DNA from 3 places in the Pseudoalteromonas maricaloris genome. Region 2 is predicted to be linked to each of the others. Evidence: predicted binding sites of a transcription regulator. Region 2 holds the regulator's gene; each other region holds the start of a gene.

Region 1 (4,290 bases), on a different replicon from region 2:
GTTGAACATATTTGGTAAATCACAATGACTATGTACTATCTACATGAGCAACACAGTAAAGCCCTGGCGTTGATTGCTGAAGGCAAAACCGGTCTCTCCTCACAAGCGCTGGCGTTTAACCTGCTTAGCTTAAATACAACCGAAACTTCACACCCACGCGACCCCGCAGACTTTAACCGCTGCCTTCGGATGATTTATGCCGTTCCTGCAGTTAAAAGCAACCTACAAAGCATGAGTAAAGTCAGTACCTATTGGGAGGCTTTAGTCGAGCATTGGGACCAAATAGAGCAATGCTTTTTGGATGAGGCAGGGTTTGAGTGGGAAAAGTCTAAAAAGGCCCCAAAAACCTACAAGTTAATGCGCTCAGTTCTCGATGCCGTAACACCCCGTAAAGGCGATATACCCACGTTTTCCATTTACTTGTCTAAGTAGGAGATGACCATGTTTAACCTATTCAAATTTTTTAAAAAGAAGCCAAAGAAACAGTACAAACTGTCTGAGTTTAGTTTTCGTCGTGTACATAGGGGCCGTACACAGGTTTATCATACAGCAACAAATGAATGGCTAACCTGGCATTTAATTGCTGATGACGTATTTGATGCAGCGGGGGAGCAAGTGACCGAAACAGATTTACACCACGCACTCATTGATACCATAGGCAACGTTACGCAAAGTGTTGTTCATGGGGGTTTAGACCACATGCCAAGCCATTATGATGTAGGCTGCGACTTCGCTAAATCTGACGATACGTCACGCACCGTTGACGCCTCCAACATTCCGTTTACTAGTGAACACAGCCCGTTATCTAGCGATAGCGCATCACGCGCCTTTGATTCTGCCGTGTCTAACCTACCAAGTGGCAATAGCAGCTCAAGTTGGTCATCTGGCTATGATTCGGGTTCGAGCTCATCATGCTCTAGCAGTTCTGATAGTGGCTCGTGGGATTAGGTTAATTATGCTAGTTGAATTTAAACCTTACGGCAAAGGCGCTCCGGTATACGTAAACACAGCACGTATTTTAACTGCTGAGCCCTACCACTCAGGTGAAACAGACTGTGGCTCTATTATCTATTTAGACAATGGCACTACGGTATTGGTAGGTGACTACCCGCGTGCAGTAGCGTTAAAGTCCGATAAAGTGATAAGTCGGTTTGTAAACGGAGCCCTATTGATAACGCGTGAGCGTAACCGCCAGCTTATTGAAGAGGGGCACAGTACAGAGCAAGACGACCAATATAAAAATGGCGCACTTGCAATGGCTGGAATTGTATACGCAACTGTTGCCAGTGTTTCTCCTGAGCTAAGGGAAGAATACAGGCAGGTTTTTAAACAAGGGCAACGAGTTCATCATTGGCCTTGGGACGGAAGTAACCCCAAGTTAGAGCCTAAAGACGATCTAGAGTCTAGGATAAAAGAACTAACTAAAGCGGGGGCGTTGATTGCAGCAGAAATTGACAAGCTACAGAGAAAACTGCGAGCACAGGAGTAAAAGTGATGCTAATCCAGTTTGAACCATATGGCCTTGGTGAACGCATCTACGTCAATACTGAACGCATTACCTACGTTGAACCATATAGTAGTAACACTAGCACTGGCTCAATGCTGCATTTAGATGATGGTACTCAAGTGCTGGTAGGTAACTACCCAAATGAGGTAGCCGATAAAATCAATGCCAAGTAGCAAAAAGCGCGGTAACTCTTACCGCGCTTTTTACCACCCAATCACAAACCAACCCAACACATTCAACTGCAACCATGTTTAAAACACGTTTAAACGGCGTTTAAATTTGTTTAAACCACTTCGAGACGAATCAGTCTACTGCAATTTAGTTTAAAGCGCTTAGCAGGCGTTTGAGACGTTATTTAGCATTTTGGGGTAATAGTAGCTATCAAACTTACTAGAACCGTTAAATTGGTAGGTAGTAAACGGTACAACAGGCAAACCTTAGTAAGTTCATTGCAGATTGTAGGATTTATAAATATACTGTATATGTGTACAGTATAAATTGCAGTGTATGAAAATTATTCCTATCAAAGTTCAGGCTGGGATCACTGGGTTTGAGTCTCCAGCAGCAGAATACAAAGAGCTGGGGCTATCGCTAGACCAACTCATTATAAGTCACCCTAATGCAACCTTTATTGGCTTAGCTTCTGGTGACTCAATGCAAGGTCTTGGTATATTTGACGGAGACATACTGATTGTAGACCGTTCAGTAGAGCCAAAACATTTCGACGTCATAGTAGCCAACTATAACGGTGAGTTCGTTTGTAAAATACTAGATATGCAAAGACGGCAGCTGGTTTCGGCGTCTAGGGCGTTCCCGCCAGTATCAATTTTAGAAGCAGACACCTTTCAGCTTGAAGGCGTTGTTATCAGCGCTGTCCGAATGTTTAAACAAAATGTGGCACTCACCAGATGTATGCGCTAGTAGATGCTACCTCATTCTATGCAAGTGCAGAGCAGGTGTTTGATCTAAGTATTCGTAAAAAGCCAGTTGTTGTACTGTCTAACAACGATGGCTGCATCGTAGCAGCGTCACCAGAGGCTAAAATACTAGGGATCCCAAAATTTGAGCCATACTTCAAACTTAAACATGTTTTAGAACAACATGGCGTAATTATTCGCTCTTCTAACTATGAGTTGTACGCAGATCTGTCAGAAAAGATGATGAACACCATAAGCCAGTTTAGTGACCAACAGTACGTATACTCAATAGACGAGGCATTCTTAAAGTTCGATGGCTACACATCACTAATTAACAACTGGTATAACTATGGCCAATTAATCCGCCGAACAGTATGGCGTACTACAAAACTACCTGTAGGGGTTGGCTTTGGCCCAACCCCTACGCTTGCAAAGGCAGCTAATCACGCAGCAAAAAAGTTTAGCGATGCCACAGGCGTAGCTGTAATTGAAGATGAGCAAACACGCAAAGCCATATTAAAAAGAATGCCAGTAAGTGACGTATGGGGAGTAGGTAGGCGCTTATCTAAAAAGCTAACACTAATGGGCATTAACACCGCTTTAGACTTGGCCAACCAAAGCCCAAGGCATATGCGAACTCAGTTTAGTGTAGTGCTAGAACGTACGATTGAAGAGTTAAACGGTAATAAGTGCCTAACCTGGGACGAAGTAAAACAACGCAAAAAAGAGATATACAGCACCAGAAGCTTTGGAGAACGTATAACGCAGGCCGACGCATTAAAGGCAGCTCTTATAACTCATTGTTCCATTGTTACTAAAAAACTACGGCGGCAAAAATCTTTAGCAAAACGGATTATTATATTTGCTCACTCATCGCCTTTTGAAACAGGCTTTTTTAAAAAGTCATTCATTACGTCACTACCAGTTGCATCGTGCGACAGCATGGTTTTCGCAAACGCAGTGAATGAAGTGTTTGCAGAGCTATACCAACCCGGCGTGCGATATTACAAAGCGGGAATAGGCGCTTTTGAGCTAGAAGACGACAACTTTCTGCAAGCGGATATGTTTAACGAGTCAAACGATAAACCTGAGCTAATGAGTGTGCTAGACGAGATTAACAAACGCTACGGAGTTACAGCGGCAAGGCTAGGGAGCGAGGTTCAAAATAGCGACTGGGCGATGAAAAGAGAGTTTCTATCACCCAGATATACAACAAGGTGGACTGATATACCTTTAATATATTGCGAGTAATTGTAGTAGTGGATAGGGTGGCAAATATAACCACTCTGTTTGATGGTAACTATCATGATTAATCGTGTGTGTTTTGCTACCAGTCGTCAAACTTGTAATTCAGCATGTAATGGTCTGCAATAAACCTAATTGTGAGTGTATTTCTATCAAAGTTATCACTTCTATCAGCGATTTCTGGTACCAATGTAAATACATCATTAGCGAGTGGAAAATCTTTAAACATATTTAATTGGTATACAGTAGCCAGTACTTCAATTGCTTCTCTGTAAAAGCGAACATACTCAATAAAAGTATCATTGATGCGAGGTTTATCGATTCCAATGTGGTTCGATACCTTGTTGATCATAACGTGAAACTTGGTCATGAAAGTTAATAACTCTAAATCTATATGACTTTCAGGTGGATATTGATCTAAATGCACAAAGAACTTTTTGAATAGCTCACTATCAACGGTAGCTAAATGATTTTCATCGTTCTGAGTATGTATATTGTATAGGTATTGCAATGCTGGATTAATCAAACTCGCTATGTAAACACCATTTTTTGTTACAGGAGAAGGGTCGAAAAGAGTACCTTTTTCTGGAAATTCCCTAGACTTACTAAATAGTAATGCAG
Region 2 (4,290 bases):
TTACCCCAACTATTTCTTTTATAGGTGATAACCCCCGCTATCTGCTTGATTGTTAATTGCTTTGCGAAAGATTGCATCGCAGTTCCTGGGCGACCTAAAAGTAGAATATCTATATGAGCTTTAATATCTCCCGTGACGACTTTACTCCCTTTCATTGCAGGGAAGACACCTGGTAGCCCAAGCCCGGTTGGTTGATGGCAAGCTGCGCAATAAGCCATGTAAGTTTGTTCACCAACCTCCATTAACTCTTCTTTCGAAAGGGTTTGTTGGGCAACTGCTTGTGACTCAGCCTCTGCTTTTGCTTTTTCAGCTTTAGCATCGTTGAGCCAACTATCAAATTTATCGGGACTTACGGCCTCGACAACGACAGGCATAAAGCCATGATCTTTGCCACATAATTCAGCACATTGGCCTCTGTAAATTCCTTCATCGTTTACCTTTGTCCATGCCTCATTTATAAAGCCTGGATTGGCATCCTTCTTCACCGCAAAATCGGGCACCCACCAAGAATGGATGACATCATCTGAGGTCATCAAAAAGCGAACTTTCCTATCGGTGGGAATAACTAAATGCTTATCAACTTCAAGCAGGTAATTTTCATTTTTTTCTTTGAGATCACTAATTTCATCTTTCGGAGTAGAGAGCAAAGAATAGAATTCAACATCATGCCCCATATACTCATAGTGCCATTTCCACTGAGAGCCTGTGACCTTAATGGTCAGATCAGCTTTACTCGTGTCTTCCATAGCAATAAGCGTTTTTGTGGCTGGTATTGCCATACCAATGAGTATCAGGAAAGGAATTGCTGTCCAAAGTATTTCCACTTTGGTGCTTTCATGAAATTGCGCTGCAACAACGCCTTTTGACTTTCTGTGTTTTATAAGCGCCCAAAACATAATCCCGAATACAATAACCCCAATGACGCAACATATTAGAAATATGGTCATGTGAAGCTCATACACTTGATGACTAATGTCTGTAACACCTTGCCTCATATTGTAAGCGCTGTTAGCAAGTGAGGGCATGGCGATTAGCACTGCGATGAATGCTACAACTAATCGACAAATTTTCATTTGACGTCTCCTTCAAGACAACTCGTGGTTGTCTTTTGTTATTATTGGATGACTGTCATATTGTCTATTTGTACATAGACTTACTGCACGACTATTAACCAATTAGTCAAAAAACAAACAAATTGCAAGATTTTCGAGAAGACCGACTTTAGAATCAAAACTGGGAACTATAGGGGGTAAAACAAAGAATGATGAAAAATAGTGTATAAAGATCAGAAAACTAAAAATATTACTAAATGATTAAAGTCACTATAATCATCCTACTTTCACATAGTTAGAAAAGTTAATTATCACTTTTTAAACAAAATATAGTTAAAGCAAGCGCAACTTTATATTTAACGCTACACTCGCTCTCATAAACTACATCCAGTCAGCACTTCGGATAACGCCGACAGCTAACCCTTCAATGGAGAAATTTTGATGCTCTAGATCCACTTCAATCGCTTTAAATTCTTCATTCTCAGCATGCAATAAAACTTTCTTCCCTTTCTTTTCAAAGCGTTTAACTGTCACGTCCTCTTCTACGCGAGCCACTATCACTTGGCCATTTTCAGCCACCTGAGTGCTGTGAACAGCTAGTAGATCACCATCCATAATGCCAATATCCTTCATGCTCATACCATTAACTCTTAAAAGGTAATCAGCATTAGGTTTAAAAAAACTCGCATCTACATTACAGTGGCTCTCTACATGTTGCTCTGCCAGAATAGGCTCACCAGCAGCAACACGGCCAATAATAGGTAAACCAAGTTGTTCGGATTCATCCTCTACAAGTCGAATCCCTCGGCTTGCGCCTGGGACCATTTCGATAACTCCCTTTTTCGCAAGCGCCTTAAGATGCTCTTCCGCTGCATTTGCACTCTTAAAACCCAAAGCATCAGCTATTTCAGCACGAGTTGGAGGCATGCCAGTATCTTTTATGAATACTTTTATTAATTCAAAGATTTGTTCTTGTCGTTTTGTTAGAGGACGCATTAACTGGTGTTCCATACAGTGGTTTATTTACTGTAAGTATATACAGCTCAAAAAAAATCGCAAATGTTTCTTTATTCGACATATTTTAAGTGTATTTGCTAATAGCATTAATTAGAGCACCATTAAACAAGAAGTGAAGTCTGTGCCTCAGAGCATAACCTACGACTCTACGCAATAAGAAATAGATTATTAAGATTTAGGGCTGATTAACCACCACCTACCATGTTGCACTATGCTGATACTGTGGTGGGAGCGAGTTCATCTCGCGAGGTTTTCTATATCCCAAACAGCAAAAAACCCGCTGCATTACTGCAACGGGTTTTTCTTATTTGGCCCTGGCGATGTTCTACTTTCACATGGGTAATCCACACTATCATCGACGCTGTTTTGTTTCACTTCTGAGTTCGGCATGGGGTCAGGTGGGTCCAAAACGCTATAGTCACCAGGAAATTCTGTTCATCAATGAAGTCTCCCTCATCAATGTAAATCCGGAAAAAGCTATTAAATTCTTTTGTCTACTTTAGTCTATTAACTTCTGTCACTTATAAACCACTTTGGCGTTGTATGGTTAAGCCTCACGGGTAATTAGTACGAGTTAGCTTAATGCCTCACAGCACTTCCACATCTCGCCTATCAACGTTGTAGTCTTCAACGGCCCTTCAGTTGACTCTAAGTCAAAGTGAGAACTCATCTCGAGGCCTGCTTCCCGCTTAGATGCTTTCAGCGGTTATCAGTTCCGAACGTAGCTACCGGGCAATGCAATTGGCATCACAACCCGAACACCAGCGGTTCGTCCACTCCGGTCCTCTCGTACTAGGAGCAGCCCCTCTCAATTCTCAAACGCCCACGGCAGATAGGGACCGAACTGTCTCACGACGTTCTAAACCCAGCTCGCGTACCACTTTAAATGGCGAACAGCCATACCCTTGGGACCGACTTCAGCCCCAGGATGTGATGAGCCGACATCGAGGTGCCAAACACCGCCGTCGATATGAACTCTTGGGCGGTATCAGCCTGTTATCCCCGGAGTACCTTTTATCCGTTGAGCGATGGCCCTTCCATTCAGAACCACCGGATCACTATGACCTACTTTCGTACCTGCTCGACGTGTCTGTCTCGCAGTTAAGCTTGCTTCTACCATTACACTAACCGTACGATGTCCGACCGTACTTAGCAAACCTTCGTGCTCCTCCGTTACTCTTTGGGAGGAGACCGCCCCAGTCAAACTACCCACCAGGCACTGTCCTCAACCCCGATTCAGGGGCCTAAGTTAGAACATCAACACTACAAGGGTGGTATTTCAAGGTCGGCTCCACAGAAACTAGCGTCTCTGCTTCAAAGCCTCCCACCTATCCTACACATGTAGGGTCAATGTTCAGTGCCAAGCTGTAGTAAAGGTTCACGGGGTCTTTCCGTCTAGCCGCGGGTACACAGCATCTTCACTGCGATTTCAATTTCACTGAGTCTCGGGTGGAGACAGCGTGGCCATGGTTACACCATTCGTGCAGGTCGGAACTTACCCGACAAGGAATTTCGCTACCTTAGGACCGTTATAGTTACGGCCGCCGTTTACCGGGGCTTCGATCAAGAGCTTCGCCTAAGCTAACCCCATCAATTAACCTTCCGGCACCGGGCAGGTGTCACACCGTATACGTCATCTTACGATTTTGCACAGTGCTGTGTTTTTAATAAACAGTCCCAGCCACCTGGTCACTGCGGCTCTCGTTTGCTTACAGAGCAAGTCTTTCACAAACAAGAGCGTACCTTCTCCCGAAGTTACGGTACAATTTTGCCTAGTTCCTTCACCCGAGTTCTCTCAAGCGCCTTAGTATTCTCTACTTGACCACCTGTGTCGGTTTAGGGTACGATTCAGTATGAACTGAAGCTTAGAGGCTTTTCCTGGAAGTAGGGCATCAACAACTTCACCACCTTAGTGGCTCGTCTCGACTCTCAGCCTTAGCAACCCGGATTTTCCTAAGTCACCAGCCTACAGCCTTTCACATGGACAACCAACGCCATGCTTGCCTAGCCTGCTCCGTCCCCCATCGCATTCATACCGAGTACGGGAATATTAACCCGTTTCCCATCGACTACGCTCTTCAGCCTCGCCTTAGGGGTCGACTCACCCTACCCTGATTAACATGGGATAGGAACCCTTGGTCTTCCGGCGGAGGAGTTTTTCACTCCTCTTGTCGTTACTCATGTCAGCATTCGCACTTCTGATATGTCCAGCATGCCTCCC
Region 3 (4,290 bases), 1.3 Mb from region 2:
AGCGAATACGTTGCGCCAAGAGTTCTGTGTTCAGATCAAAGGTGTTGTCCGTGCGCGTCCTGAAAGCCAAGTTAACAAAGACATGGCAACGGGTGAAGTTGAGATCTTAGGTACTGGCTTAACCATTATCAACCGTTCAGAACCATTACCGCTTGACTTCAATCAGCAAAACTCTGAAGAGCGTCGTCTTAAATACCGTTATTTAGACCTACGCCGTCTAGAAATGAGCGATCGCATTAAGATGCGTGCTAAAGCGAGTAGCTTTGTGCGTCGTTTCTTGGATGAAAATGCATTCTTAGACATTGAAACGCCAGTACTAACTAAAGCAACACCTGAAGGCGCGCGCGACTATCTAGTACCAAGTCGTGTTCACAAAGGCAGTTTCTATGCGCTACCGCAGTCGCCGCAGCTATTTAAGCAGCTACTAATGATGTCTGGTTTTGACCGTTACTATCAAATCGTAAAGTGTTTCCGTGATGAAGACTTACGTGCCGATCGCCAGCCAGAGTTCACTCAAATAGATATCGAAACCTCATTTATGAGCTCAGATCAAGTTCGTGGCGTGACAGAAAAAATGATCCGTGAAATGTGGCAGTCTTTCCTAGACGTTGATTTGGGTGAGTTCCCTGTGATGCCATACAGCGAAGCGATGAGCAAATATGGTTCAGATAAACCAGACCTACGTAACCCGCTTGAGCTTATCGACGTTGCAGACATCGTAAAAGATGTTGAATTTAAAGTACTAAGCGGCCCTGCGAACGACGAAAAAGGTCGTGTTGCAGTACTGTCAGTACCAGGTGGCGCACAACTTTCACGTAAGCAAATCGATGAATACACTAAGTTTGTAGGTATTTACGGTGCGAAAGGCCTTGCATGGATGAAAGTGAATGACCGTGAGGCGGGTATCGAAGGCGTACAGTCACCAATCGCTAAGTTCTTGAATGAAGAAGTGATCAATGCACTGCTTGAACGCACAGGTGCAAACACAGGTGACATTATTCTATTCGGCGCAGACAAGCGTAATACTGTAAACGAAGCCATGGGCGCGCTACGTCTGAAGATTGGTCTTGATTTAGAAATCACTGATCTAACTAAATGGGCACCACTTTGGGTTGTTGACTTCCCGATGTTTGAAGAAGACGACGAAGGTAACTTACACGCGGTACACCACCCGTTTACTGCGCCTAAAGGCGTAAGTGCTGCGGACCTTGAAGCAAATCCAGCAGGTACACTTTCTGATGCATACGATATGGTACTTAACGGCTACGAAGTCGGTGGCGGTTCGGTTCGTATTCACAACAACGAAATGCAACAAGCGGCGTTCAGGATCCTAGGTATTGAAGAGTCTGAGCAGCAAGAGAAGTTTGGTTTCTTACTCGATGCTCTGAAGTATGGCACGCCTCCGCACGCAGGTTTGGCATTCGGTCTTGACCGTTTAGTGATGCTACTGTGTGGCACTGACAACATCCGTGACGTTATTGCGTTCCCGAAAACAACGCAAGCGTCGTGCTTGATGACTGATGCGCCAAGCCCTGCAAACCCAGATGCGCTAAAAGAGCTTGCTATCTCAATAGAAAAGCAGTTAGCAGAGCAAGGTGAAGGCGAGTAAGTTCGTCAACCAGATATAAAAGAGGCGACTTAGGTCGCCTTTTTTGATCAGATGAACTAGCTTATAACTGGTAATCTATACAGTATTTTGGCATTATAACCAAAAAACCAAGAGACGATGCGTTTGGCTGTCATTTTAGGAATTGATCCAGGGTCAAGATTTACAGGCTATGGTGTGATTGCTCACCAAGGTGCAAAGTTCCAATATTTGGGGAGCGGTTGCATTAAAGTTGGTGAACATGACTTTCCCACTCGATTAAAAATGATCTATCAAGGGATCACACAGCTCATAGAGCAGTTTTCGCCGAGCGACTTTGCGATTGAGCAAGTGTTCGTTGCGCATAATCCAAGTTCAGCCTTAAAACTTGGTCAAGCGCGAGGTGCGGCTATAGTTGCCGCGACCATGCAGTCAGTGGTTGTGAGTGAATATTCGGCAAGGCAAGTTAAACAAGCCGTTGCGGGTACCGGTGGTGCAGACAAAGCCCAAGTACAGGAAATGGTAAAGCGCATATTAAAGCTGCCTGGCACACCCCAAGCTGATGCTGCAGATGCGTTGGCGGTGGCGATTTGTCACGCGCACTCAAGGCAAAACTTAATAAATATGGCAGGCGCAGCGCGTAAAACCGTAAGAGGAAGGTTGAGATAACCATGATAGGAAAATTAAGCGGAACACTGTTAGAAAAGCAGCCACCAGAGATATTAATTGATGTTGCAGGTGTAGGTTATGAAGTGCAAATGCCTATGACTTGTTTTTATGAATTACCGAGCGTGGGCGAGCCGGTTTCAGTATTTACTCACTTTGTAGTACGTGAAGATGCGCAGTTACTGTTTGGTTTTAATACCAAGATCGCACGTGCATTGTTTAGAACGTTAATTAAAGCGAACGGAGTCGGTCCAAAACTCGGACTTGCGATTTTGTCGGGCATGTCGGCAGAGCAATTTGTTAGCTGCGTGAATCATGGCGATGCAACGACTTTGGTTAAGATCCCAGGAGTTGGTAAAAAGACCGCTGAGCGCCTAGTGCTTGAAATGAAAGATAAGCTAAAAGACTTTGGCAATGACTTACTCACACCGTTTAGCGATGCCGCTGTACTTGCGCCGCAAGAGCATCCGACGGTAAGTGATACCCCAGCAGATGAAGCGATTGCAGCCTTAATGGCATTAGGGTATAAACAAGTTCAAGCACAAAAAGCGGTAAAAGCCGTAAACAGAGAAGGCATGACGACCGAGAGTATCATTAAAGACGCTCTTAAATCGATGATGTAACTATGATTGAAGCAGATAGATTAATTGAACCTGAGATCCAAGGTAATGAAGATTTAGTTGATAGGGCGATTAGACCTAAATTACTAAATGATTATACTGGTCAGCCACATGTCAAAAAGCAAATGGAAATTTTTATTGCGGCGGCACGTTCAAGACAGGAAGCCTTAGATCACTTGCTGATATTTGGTCCGCCAGGTTTAGGTAAAACCACGCTTGCAAACATTGTCGCAAACGAGCTTGAGGTTAATATTAAAACTACCTCAGGACCTGTGCTTGAAAAAGCAGGGGATTTAGCCGCATTACTCACTAACCTTGAAGAAGGGGATGTGTTATTTATTGATGAGATCCATCGTTTAAGCCCTCAGGTGGAAGAAATTCTCTATCCTGCTATGGAAGACTACCAATTAGACATCATGATTGGTGAAGGCCCAGCTGCACGCTCAATTAAATTGGACTTACCGCCTTTTACTTTAGTTGGCGCAACGACACGTGCCGGCTCATTAACCTCACCATTGAGAGATCGTTTTGGTATTGTGCAGCGCTTGGAGTTTTACTCGGTTGCGGATTTGTCTTCGATTGTGACTCGCTCAGCGTATCATTTAAATCTAGAGATCAGCGAGTCGGGCGCAACTGAAGTGGCGCGTCGAGCGCGCGGTACACCACGAATAGCAAACCGTTTGCTACGCAGGGTAAGAGACTTTGCTGAAGTGAAGGGCGATGGCTCTATAACTGAAGAGATTGCGCACTTAGCGCTGGATATGGTCGATGTTGATAAATGTGGCTTCGATTATATGGACCGCAAATATCTGCTGGCAATCATAGAAAAGTTTACTGGTGGCCCGGTTGGTCTGGATAACCTTGCTGCGGCAATTGGAGAAGAAAAAGAAACCATCGAAGATGTGATAGAACCATTTTTGATCCAACAAGGCTTTATTCAACGCACGCCAAGAGGACGTATTGTCTCTGACAAAGCCTATATGCATTTTGAGCTAAGCAAGCCAGAATGATCTAAGTTGGGTAATAAACACCTTTATTCTTCATAATAGCCGAGTATTCACTCGGCTATTTCATTTCTACACTTGCGCATTGCAAATTACGTGTGCATAAATCCATCATTTTGTGTCAGCTAAATTCAGGCAAGATCCATCACTGCTGAAGTAATTTACCTGAGCTTCGGATAATTAATGCCTTTCTAGCTAGACAAGGAGGTAAATTAAGTTGCCCCTTAACAACAAGGAGTGAGAACCTTTCTTATCTAAACCTTAGGTAAATTTATCTCGACCTGTGTGGGTTATACGTTGCTTAAACTATTTGTAGATTGTCTCGTCCTTTAAACCAAGCGCTAAATAAAAACCGCAAAAAGACCGAGTGTCAAAGAAAACGTGGAGCGTAATAAGGAGCTTGCACCAAATTTCA

What was found. Region 2 encodes LexA, which represses DNA repair genes until DNA is damaged. Its sites were predicted from a motif close to TACTGTATNNNNATACAGTA; they were not measured.
Region 1: CTT31_RS20640 (LexA family protein) is a predicted target of LexA. The motif match lies at 1,982-2,001, and genes of this name have one in related genera.
Region 3: ruvC (crossover junction endodeoxyribonuclease RuvC) is a predicted target of LexA. The motif match lies at 1,675-1,694, and genes of this name have one in related genera.

What each region holds. Positions count from the first base shown of each region.
Region 1 covers NZ_CP024626.1:642,240-646,529, reverse strand. The annotation lists gene CTT31_RS20665 (hypothetical protein) at 1-18, shown strand, start outside; gene CTT31_RS20660 (hypothetical protein) at 25-432, shown strand; gene CTT31_RS20655 (hypothetical protein) at 442-948, shown strand; gene CTT31_RS20650 (hypothetical protein) at 956-1,489, shown strand; gene CTT31_RS20645 (hypothetical protein) at 1,495-1,680, shown strand; gene CTT31_RS20640 (LexA family protein) at 2,015-2,428, shown strand; gene CTT31_RS20635 (Y-family DNA polymerase) at 2,416-3,675, shown strand; gene CTT31_RS20630 (hypothetical protein) at 3,752-4,290, opposite strand, start outside.
Region 2 covers NZ_CP024625.1:3,788,086-3,792,375, forward strand. The annotation lists gene coxB (cytochrome c oxidase subunit II) at 1-1,073, opposite strand, end outside; gene lexA (transcriptional repressor LexA) at 1,434-2,048, opposite strand; rRNA gene rrf (5S ribosomal RNA) at 2,382-2,495, opposite strand; rRNA gene CTT31_RS16895 (23S ribosomal RNA) at 2,613-4,290, opposite strand, start outside.
Region 3 covers NZ_CP024625.1:2,533,206-2,537,495, reverse strand. The annotation lists gene aspS (aspartate--tRNA ligase) at 1-1,609, shown strand, start outside; gene ruvC (crossover junction endodeoxyribonuclease RuvC) at 1,733-2,254, shown strand; gene ruvA (Holliday junction branch migration protein RuvA) at 2,257-2,874, shown strand; gene ruvB (Holliday junction branch migration DNA helicase RuvB) at 2,877-3,881, shown strand.